Regions from separate parts of the Bacillus sp. BC08 genome, predicted to be linked through region 2. Evidence: riboswitches for the same ligand, from Rfam matches in the RefSeq annotation. Region 2 holds a riboswitch; each other region holds the start of a gene.
The links. A riboswitch is a leader RNA that binds a small molecule or an ion and turns the genes downstream of it on or off. The one in region 2 is predicted to bind S-adenosylmethionine.

Region 1 (3,284 bases), on a different contig from region 2:
AAACATCCTTCGCTGCTAATTCTTTTTCTTTCTGCACAGCTTCTTTTTTCGGTTCATCAGTTTTTGTTGTTTTCTCATTGCTACACCCTACCCCTAGACTGATTGCAAACACTAAACTTGAAATAAAAATAGTTTTTTTCATAATGTCGCCCCCTTTTCAAAAATAATATCACCTCTTTTCCTACGAAATCTATATAATTTTTAATCTTTATTCGCTATATAGCGACATGTTTAATGAAGGTTTTAAATATGATGTAAATAACAACAACTCATTTCAGGAGGTCATTATGAAGGCGATCATTTGCACACAGTATGGACCACCTAACGTTCTTCAGCTTCAAAATATAGAGAAACCTACACCTAAAAAGAACGAAGTATTAATTAAAATTCACGCAACAAGTGTATCAACTGGAGATTGTAGAATACGAGGTTTTAATAGTCCCCTCTTATTTTGGATTCCTATGCGGATCATATTAGGTTTCAGAAAACCGAGAAAACCTATACTCGGCGTAGAGTTATCCGGTGAAATCGAAGAAATAGGAACAGATGTAACTCAATTTAAAAAAGGGGATCCAATTTTTGCATTAACAGAACTAAACCTCGGTGGTTATGCCGAGTACACATGCGTACATGAAAGTGGATTAATAACATTAAAACCTACCAATGTGACGTATGAAGAAGCTGCAGTTATTCCTTTTGGTGGAACTTCCGCATTGCATTTTCTGAGAAAGGGCCGTATAAAAAAAGGGCAACAAGTGCTCATATATGGTGCCTCAGGATCAGTAGGAACAGCTGCTGTACAACTTGCTAAATATTTCGGTGCGACCGTTACGGCTGTTTGCAGTAATTCAAATTTTGAACTCGTTCAATCTTTAGGAGCTGATACAGTAATTGATTATACGAAAGAAGACTTTACTAAGCGGCGCGAGCGCTACGATATTATATTTGATGCAGTTGGTAAATATAAAAAATCCCTTTGTACAAATACATTAACATCCAATGGAAAATATGTATCTGTTAATGGAATGATGGCAAAGGTAAGTAAAGAGGATATGATTCTACTAAAAGAACTAACTGAAACAGAACATTTAAAACCTGTTATTGATAGAACCTACCGATTAGAAGAAATTGCTGAAGCTCATATATATGTGGAACAGGGACATAAGAAAGGTAATGTTTCGATTACCTTAAAATAAAATATATTCAGAAAATAACATTGACAATTCTTTTTGTAAGATTTACTATTAGTACCATATTAAAAAACTACATACACAAACTCTTATCAAGAGTGGCGGAGGGACTGGCCCGATGATGCCCGGCAACCGAGCTTATAACATATAAGCTAAGGTGCTAATTCCTGCAAAACGAGTTTTCGTTTTGGAAGATAAGAGAGGAACCTATTTTGTCTATTCGGCACCTCTCTTATTTTTGAGAGGTGCTTTTTATTTTGGAACGTATATGAAGGGGGAGTTATAGATGAAAAAAGTATTATTGAGCATTGTAAGTGGAGCGGTATTATTGCTAAGTGCATGTGGTGCTAATTCTGATAAAGAGGTAAAAGCATTAGATGAGAAAAAGATTACTGTCGGTGTAACTGGCGGACCGCATGAACAAATTTTTGAAAAGGTAAAAGAAGTGGCAGCGAAAGACGGACTCGAAATTGATGTAAAAGTATTTAATGATTATGTAGCACCAAACGTATCTTTAGAGGAAAAAAGCCTCGATGTAAATAGCTATCAAACGAAATCATATTTAGACGTATTTAAAGCTGAGCGCAATATGAAATTAACGGAAGTATTTTCAACAGTAACATTCCCTATGGGCGTATATTCTAAAAGCTTAAAGGATGTAAAAGACTTAAAAGAGGGCGACGCAATCGCTGTACCAAATGATCCAACGAATGAACTTCGAGCTTTAAAGCTATTTGAAAAAGCAGGAGTTTTAAAAGTAGATCCAAAGGCGACAGAAAAAGCGACTGCGAAAGATGTAATTGAAAATCCAAAAAATTTAAAGATTGTTGAATTAGAGGCATCTCAATTACCGACACAACTAAGTGAAGTAAAAGCAGCTGCAATTAATACAAACTTTGCATTAGGTGCAAAATTAAGCCCTGCGAAAGATTCTATCTTCCGTGAAGGAAAAGATTCACCATATGTGAACTGGGTCGTTGTTCGTACTGAAAATAAAGATGATGCAGTTGTAAATAAATTAAAGAAAGCTTATCAATCTAAAGAAGTAAAGGAATTTATCGAGAAAAAATTTGATGGTTCTGTTTTACCGTCTTGGTAGGAGCTGACGATAATGATTGAATTAAAAAATGTATCCAAAGTATTTACAACAAAAAAAGGGAATGTAGAAGCACTTAAGTCTACTTCCCTTCAAGTAAAAAAGGGCGAAGTATTTGGAATCATTGGATATAGTGGCGCTGGTAAAAGTACATTAATTCGATGTGTAAATTTATTAGAAAAACCAACGACAGGAAATATCATTGTAAACGGCCAAGACTTAACAACCTTATCAGCAAAAGAACTAGCAAAATCGAGACAAAAAATCGGGATGATTTTTCAAGGATTCAACTTACTTAAAACTGTGACAGTTTATGAAAATATTGCATTACCGTTACGTCTATCTGGTCTTCCCAAAACTGAAATTGAGCAAAGGGTAGAAAAGTATTTACGTATTGTCGATCTTTTTAGTCGAAAAGATGCCTATCCGAGTGAACTTTCTGGTGGCCAGAAGCAGCGTGTTGCTATTGCACGTGCACTATCACATGAACCGGAAGTTTTATTAAGCGACGAAGCAACGAGTGCTTTAGACCCAGAAACAACGGATTCTATTCTTGACCTATTACTAAAGATTAATGAAGAAATCGGGATCACAATTTTATTAATTACACATGAAATGAATGTCATCCAGCGTATATGTGACCGAGTTGCTGTTATGGAACATGGAGCAGTAGTTGAAAGCGGGACCGTGAAGGATATCTTCACAAACCCACAACATGTAACAACGAAGAAATTCGTAAATAGTGCATTTGCAGCGAAGATTCCAGAAGAAGTACAAAAAGAACTACAAACTACTGGTGAAATTGTAACTCTCTCCTTTATAGGGAATGCTTCAGGAGAGCCAGCATTAGCTGTCGCTACAAAACGTTTTCAAGTGTATCCAAATATTTTATCCGGTAATATTACACAATTAAAGCATGAAGCATACGGGAAACTGATCATTCATATGCAGGGTGAGAAAAATGAAGTAGATCGCGCTTTATCATTTTTACAAGAGCA
Region 2 (3,284 bases):
TCAACATGAACATATACGAAATCATGAAACGTTGCTTACGTCGAAGTTAGTTGAAACGACGAACGGATCATGGGGAGAAGAAAGACTCTATTTAGAGGAAACACGACAAGATCTTCGTGAAAAGATTTTATCATATAAAGCGACTTCTGCTGATAAGAAGCGTATACAAGAGATTGAAAGTGATCTTCGAAAGCAAAAAGCGAAAATTAAAGAAGTAGAAAAAGAATACATTGAAAATGCGAAAGTAATTGGCGCAACTTTATCGAAATGTGCCATTGATTCATTGATTTATGAGCGTACATTTGATTTAGTTGTCGTAGATGAAGTAAGTATGGCATATGTTCCGCAAATTGCATTAGCTGCTTCACTTGGAAAACGCATCGTCGTATGTGGTGACTTTTTACAGTTACCTCCAATTGCGATGGCGAACCATGAACTCGTTCGCAAATGGCTCGGGGAAGATATGTTTTACCATGCGGGGATTGTTGAGTCTGTCAATAAATCAGAAGCACATCCGAACCTCTTTATGTTGCAGGAACAAAGACGTATGCATGCGGATATATCGAAGTTTACAAATTCGTTTATTTATAAAAATAGAGTATACGATCATCCGTCTGTTTCAGACCGTAAAGAACTTGCGCAATTGCAACCGTTCGCAAATGAGGCGAGCGTTTTATTTGATACGAGTCTAATGGGAGCCTTTTCGTTAAAGGACGCTGCTTCAGGTTCTCGTTTTAACATTATGTCTGGTTTAGTAGCGATGCAAATGATGTTAATCGGACTGTTAGATGGTGTTCAATCGATCGGTGTTGTTACGCCTTACAGAGCACAATCCCGCTTTTTATCAACGTGCATTAGAGAAATGTTGCAGAGAACGAAATATCAAAACATACCTGTTTTAGCAGCGACGGTTCATAAGTTTCAAGGGTCTGAAAGAGATATGATGATTTTTGATACAGTGGATAGTTACCCGCAAGAACGACCTGGTGTGTTATTCTTTGACCATAAAAACCATCGCCTCGTCAATGTAGCTGTAACGAGAGCGAGAGGGAAGTTCATTCAATTATCAGATTGTCATTATATGCGTAAAAACCTTTCAAGAAAACAAGCGTTATCACAATTAACAGCTCATATAGAACGTCATGGAGATGTGTATGATCGTACGACATCAAGACAATTGTGGGAACGAAAAATTTCGAAACGTTTACGCTGGTTTATGGAAATGAATCTTGAAGAACCGAAAGGGTTATTGAAAGATATTTTAGCTGCAAAACGAAAAATTATTATTTCACTTCCAAGTACAAAGCAAGTGGATAAACGAGTATGGCAAGCGTTAATGCGTACAAATGCGCAAATAACAGTGTATAGTGATGGACCAGTTCCGTTAAAAAATGTAAAGTTACAAAGACAAAATAAAGCATTCCCGTTTATCGTAATCGATGATGAAATCTTTTGGGCAGGGGCACCGCTCACATCTCAAATGATGTTTGAAGGCAGTATGGAATTTCCGTACGTATGTGCAAGGCTGCAAGCACCAGAAACAATTGGTGTGTTAAAAGGATTTTTAGATATTCGGTAAATTCGGATAGGAATTCCTTGACTTTTAATCGAAATGAACTTAGAATGAATGTAATTTAATATAATTTTATGAAAATTCTTATCACGAGAGGTTGAGGGACTGGCCCTATGACACCTCGGCAGCGGATTCGTTATGAATACTGTGCCAATTCCAGCAAGGTAACTTGAAAGATAAGAAAGAAGCTCATTTTGACTGTATATGCAGAAGCCTCTTTCTATCTTTTAGAAAGAGGCTTTTTTATGTGAAAATATAAGGGGGAAGAAAAATGGGAGCGACTGGAGTAACGTCACAAAGAAAAACAATTGAAGAGAGTATTGAAAGAAATAAGGAAAAGTACATAGAAACAAGTCACGATATTCATGCGAATCCGGAGATTGGTAACCAAGAGTTTTACGCATCAAGAACGTTGAGTCTATTGCTAGGGAGTGCAGGATTTCAATTACAACACAATATTGCTGGACATGAAACAGGTTTTATCGCGCGAAAAAGTTCAGGTAAACAAGGTCCAGTCATTGCATTTTTAGCTGAGTATGACGCTTTACCAGGACTCGGTCATGCGTGTGGTCACAATTTGATTGGCACAATTAGCGTTGCGGCAGCGATCGCATTATCAGAAACGCTTGAAGAAATTGGCGGGGAAGTTGTCGTATTCGGAACGCCAGCAGAAGAAGGCGGGCCAAACGGTAGCGCAAAATCGAGTTATGTAAAAGCTGGTTTATTTAAAGATGTTGATGCGGCACTTATGATTCATCCGAGCGGAAAAACAGCGACAACGAGTCCATCACTAGCAGTCGATCCACTTGATTTTCACTTTTACGGAAAAACAGCTCACGCCGCAGCTTCACCAGAAGAAGGAATTAACGCATTAGATGCGATTATCCAGCTGTATAACAGCATTAATGCACTTCGCCAACAACTTCCGTCAGACGTGAAAATTCATGGCGTTATTACTGAGGGCGGAAAAGCACCTAACATTATTCCTGACTACGCCGCAGCAAGGTTCTTCATCCGCGCAGCAACGAGAAAAAGATGTGCGGAAGTAACAGAGAAAGTAAGAAACATCGCAGAGGGAGCAGCATTAGCAACGGGTACGAAAGTGAAAATCCATCAATTCCAAAATGAAATCGATGAACTACTCGTAACAAAAACATTTAATGACGTCGTAGCCGAAGAACTAGAATTACAAGGTGAAGACGTAAATCGGAAAGAAAGATTTGGCATCGGTTCAACAGATGCAGGAAACGTAAGCCAAGTCGTACCGACAATTCATCCATATATTAAAATCGGTCCAGACGATTTAATTGCACATACGAATGAATTTAGAGAAGCAGCCCGTTCAGAATTAGGAGACAAAGCATTAATTACATCGGCAAAAGCACTAGCACATACAGCGTATCGATTAATTACGGAAGAAGGGCTGTTAGAGAAGGTGAAGGAAGAGTTTAGAGAGGCGCAGAGGAATCAGGGGTAAGTGATTGTAAGGAGGAGTGGGGGGAAATCCACTCCTTTTCTTTTTTGCGTAACGCTGATGCTAAGATTTTTTGCAGTAAAATCAATGTTAGGGGAACTTTTTTAATTAAAATTTTTTCAAAATTAACATAAATGCTTGCAATATTTAAATTAGTACTATATAGTTCTATTTATGACAAAGGTAAAATTAATGAATCAAAAACGTGTGATTGAAGTAGCTGCAACATTATTTTTA
Region 3 (3,284 bases), on a different contig from region 2:
CAAGGGCAATAATGATTGTAAAAAGTCCTGGTTTCATAATGATTAGCAGTAAAATGACAATTAATAAGTATGGGATACCGTATAATACTTCAATTCCTCGTACAATCCACTCATCAATCAACGTTCCAAGGCGATTACGCCCTCTCACATATCCACTAAAGCCCCCAATTAGTACACCAAGTCCTATATCAAGAACGGCCGCTATTAATCCAACTACTAATGAAATTTTCCCTCCAGCCCAAGTACGTGCCCATATGTCTCTTCCTAAGTCATCTGTTCCAAACCAATGCTCACTACTAGGAGGTAAATTAGTTGCCTCTTTTACTTGTTCACTCGCAGTGAAAGGAGTTAAACTCTCACCGATAAGAGAAAAAATAATAATGAGTAACAATGTCACCGTTCCTAGAACTGCGATTGGATTCGATACAAACTTACGAAACACTTCTTTTTTTCGGCTAATTGTTTGCTGCTCTTTATTTATCGTTAATTCTTTTTTCTCTTCATTCGTTAATAACTGTTTATTGATTTCATAAGCTCCCATTTAAATGCCCCCCTCCTTACGTAATAGAACGAATACGCGGATCAACAATACGGTGAATAATATCTGTAATGAAAATACAAGAAATTAATAATGCACTATAGAAAATTGTTGTTCCCATAATTACTGGATAATCTCGGTTAAAAATACTATCTACAAAATATTTTCCGAGACCGGGAATCGCAAAGATCTTTTCAATAATGAAAGTTCCTGTTAAAAGCCCAGCCATTAACGGTCCAACAAATGTAAGTACTGGAACAATCGCATTTCGAAGGGCGTGCCTTATAATAATCTTCTTAATCGGTATACCTTTCGCTCTTGCTAATCTAATATAATCACTCTGCAATACTTCAATCATATTAGAGCGAACAAACCTTGTAATAACCGCGATTGGCCCTAATGCTAATGCGAAGGATGGCAATACCGTATGTTCGAATGTACCCCAAGACGCAACCGGTAACAGTTCAAACTGTATAGCAAATACTTGTATAAATAGTGGTGCTAGAATAAAACTCGGAATAGAAATACCTAAAATCGCCAGTAAGCTCACGCTATAATCAATTACTTTCCCATGATATAGAGCTGCAAATGTACCTGCTGCAATTCCGACTAATAATGAAATAATAAGTGCTTGTAAACCAATAATCGCTGACGGACCAAACCCTGTCGTTATAATTTCTGATACGCCTTGCCCCGTCGATTGAACGGATTCACCAAAATCAAAATGAACTACACCGTCTAAATAAGCAACATATTGATTCCATAACGGTTCATCAAGGTGATACTTCGCTCTCATATTCTGCACAACTTCTGCCGGAAAGATCTTTGCATCCGATGAGAATGGATCCCCCGGAATAATGTGCATAATCAAAAATGTTACTGTTGTAATAATCCATAGTGTAAACACCATAACTGATAGTTTTTTAACAACATACACTCCAATAACCCCCTAAACAAATGAATTTACTTTGTTTTATTTACATATTTGTTCCTATTACTTTTCCGCTTCTTAAAATACAAAAAGCCTTGATCTAAAAAAATAAGATCAAGGCTTAATAAACAAAGGCCCATCACTTATCTTTCAAGACTTGCTTGCTGGAATTAGCACGGTGTTCCTGTTACAGAACCCGCTGCTGAGGCGTCATAGGGCCAGTCCCTCTACCTCTCTGGATAAGTAAATTGCTATATTATTATTTGGTTCAAATTGTATATTTCGAATTATAATTCTGAAAAAATGAAAAGTCAATCAAATTGGATATATTTAGAAAAATCAGTTTTTAATTCTTTTATCGGAATTACCATTAACAATCGTTATACTTGTCATCCTCGGCTTCTACAAACTTTTTATAATCCATTCGATACTATTACCTGGCAAACCATTTCTATATTTCATGAAGAGCAACAAGTATTAGTATCCGAGGATGAAGACCGAGATGGTAAGAAGAAAAAATAACCTTGCACAGGCAAGGTTATTTTTTCGTTTCTGCTTGAAAACGTTTATAGTATGTTGATGCTGTTGCAAAGTTAATTTCTATATCACGAATCAATGATGAGTCTTCTTCTTTAGCTAACTTCTGTAATTTTTTCATCGCTTGTTCCGATTCATTCAAGAAACCAGCGTATACCTCATGTTCTTGCTCTTTCGACTTTGGAACACGAATTTCTTTACGTATATTATCGATATCTTCTAACATGCTCGTCGTTACCTTTTGCACATCTTCTTTATATGTAGCATTCGTTATTTCCTTACCGCCCTTTTCTTTTGCCACTTCAAATAACTGTAATGCTTTATTAATTTCTTTATTCATTTTCATATCGTATTTTTCATGTACTGCACGATATTCTTTCATCTCTTCTGTTTGCTCAGTAGATTGCTCTACCTTTTCTTTCGGTTCTTTCGTATCTTTATTTCCATTACATCCCGCTAGAAGGATCATACTTCCCATTACAGCAATACCCAAAACCTTCTTCATCTCTTCTTCTCCTTTTATCTACAGCTACTACTCATTATAGTTTCTTATATCTCCACTTGTTATTATACCGAGAACATCCTACTTTTTACACTTAAGACGATACCTTAATATACATGCCTACATTTTTGTCACAGTATCGTCACTTTATGCAAATAACTTTTGCATCACCTTACGAAGCTGTATGCGTTATTTCAAAGAAATGAAAAAAGAGCTGATTCAACACATGTTTGAATCAGCTCTTTTTTATAAATTAAGCCTCTAAATTTTGTCTTTGTTGCAGTTCAAACTGCTTCTCACTTCTTCTGGCCATAAATAGATAACATAACACAGCACCAATTTCACAAAGAGCTATTACAACACCCATCGGTAATGCGGTGTTACTTCCACCAATACCTACTAACGGTGCAACAAGTGCTCCTGAAATGAACTGTAATAAGCCTAATAAGGCCGACGCTGTTCCTGCGGCTTGTTTCTGATTTCTCATTGCTAACGAGAACCCAGTTGTTGAGACAACCCCAACACTTGATACAACAAGGAATAATGAACATAAAACACCAATTAAACCTATTCCTAGTACGATTGTCAGTAATAAAGATAGGCCACCAACAGCTGCGATAATAATACCAGCAACAAATAATGTCTTCTCATTCACTTTCCCTGCTAAACGACCCGTTACCTGACTAGCAATAATAATACCGATACCGTTGATTGCAAAGAATAAACTAAATTGCTGTGGTGATGCTCCGTATATGTTCTGCAACACAAATGGTGAG

Region 1: another riboswitch for S-adenosylmethionine. It lies ahead of ACXVYO_RS00800 (MetQ/NlpA family ABC transporter substrate-binding protein); the one in region 2 lies ahead of ACXVYO_RS06310 (M20 family metallopeptidase).
Region 3: another riboswitch for S-adenosylmethionine. It lies ahead of ACXVYO_RS00755 (ABC transporter permease); the one in region 2 lies ahead of ACXVYO_RS06310 (M20 family metallopeptidase).

What each region holds. Positions count from the first base shown of each region.
Region 1 covers NZ_JBTGPA010000007.1:69,738-73,021, forward strand. The annotation lists gene ACXVYO_RS00790 (hypothetical protein) at 1-142, opposite strand, end outside; gene ACXVYO_RS00795 (NAD(P)-dependent alcohol dehydrogenase) at 288-1,196, shown strand; SAM riboswitch class I at 1,277-1,391, shown strand; gene ACXVYO_RS00800 (MetQ/NlpA family ABC transporter substrate-binding protein) at 1,477-2,289, shown strand; gene ACXVYO_RS00805 (methionine ABC transporter ATP-binding protein) at 2,302-3,284, shown strand, end outside.
Region 2 covers NZ_JBTGPA010000027.1:5,048-8,331, reverse strand. The annotation lists gene ACXVYO_RS06315 (AAA domain-containing protein) at 1-1,579, shown strand, start outside; SAM riboswitch class I at 1,655-1,756, shown strand; gene ACXVYO_RS06310 (M20 family metallopeptidase) at 1,845-3,050, shown strand; gene ACXVYO_RS06305 (TetR/AcrR family transcriptional regulator) at 3,240-3,284, shown strand, end outside.
Region 3 covers NZ_JBTGPA010000007.1:61,099-64,382, forward strand. The annotation lists gene ACXVYO_RS00750 (ABC transporter permease) at 1-541, opposite strand, end outside; gene ACXVYO_RS00755 (ABC transporter permease) at 558-1,475, opposite strand; SAM riboswitch class I at 1,610-1,715, opposite strand; partial or broken gene ACXVYO_RS00760 (DUF3951 domain-containing protein) at 1,819-1,991, shown strand; gene ACXVYO_RS00765 (hypothetical protein) at 2,008-2,511, opposite strand; gene ACXVYO_RS00770 (multidrug effflux MFS transporter) at 2,762-3,284, opposite strand, start outside.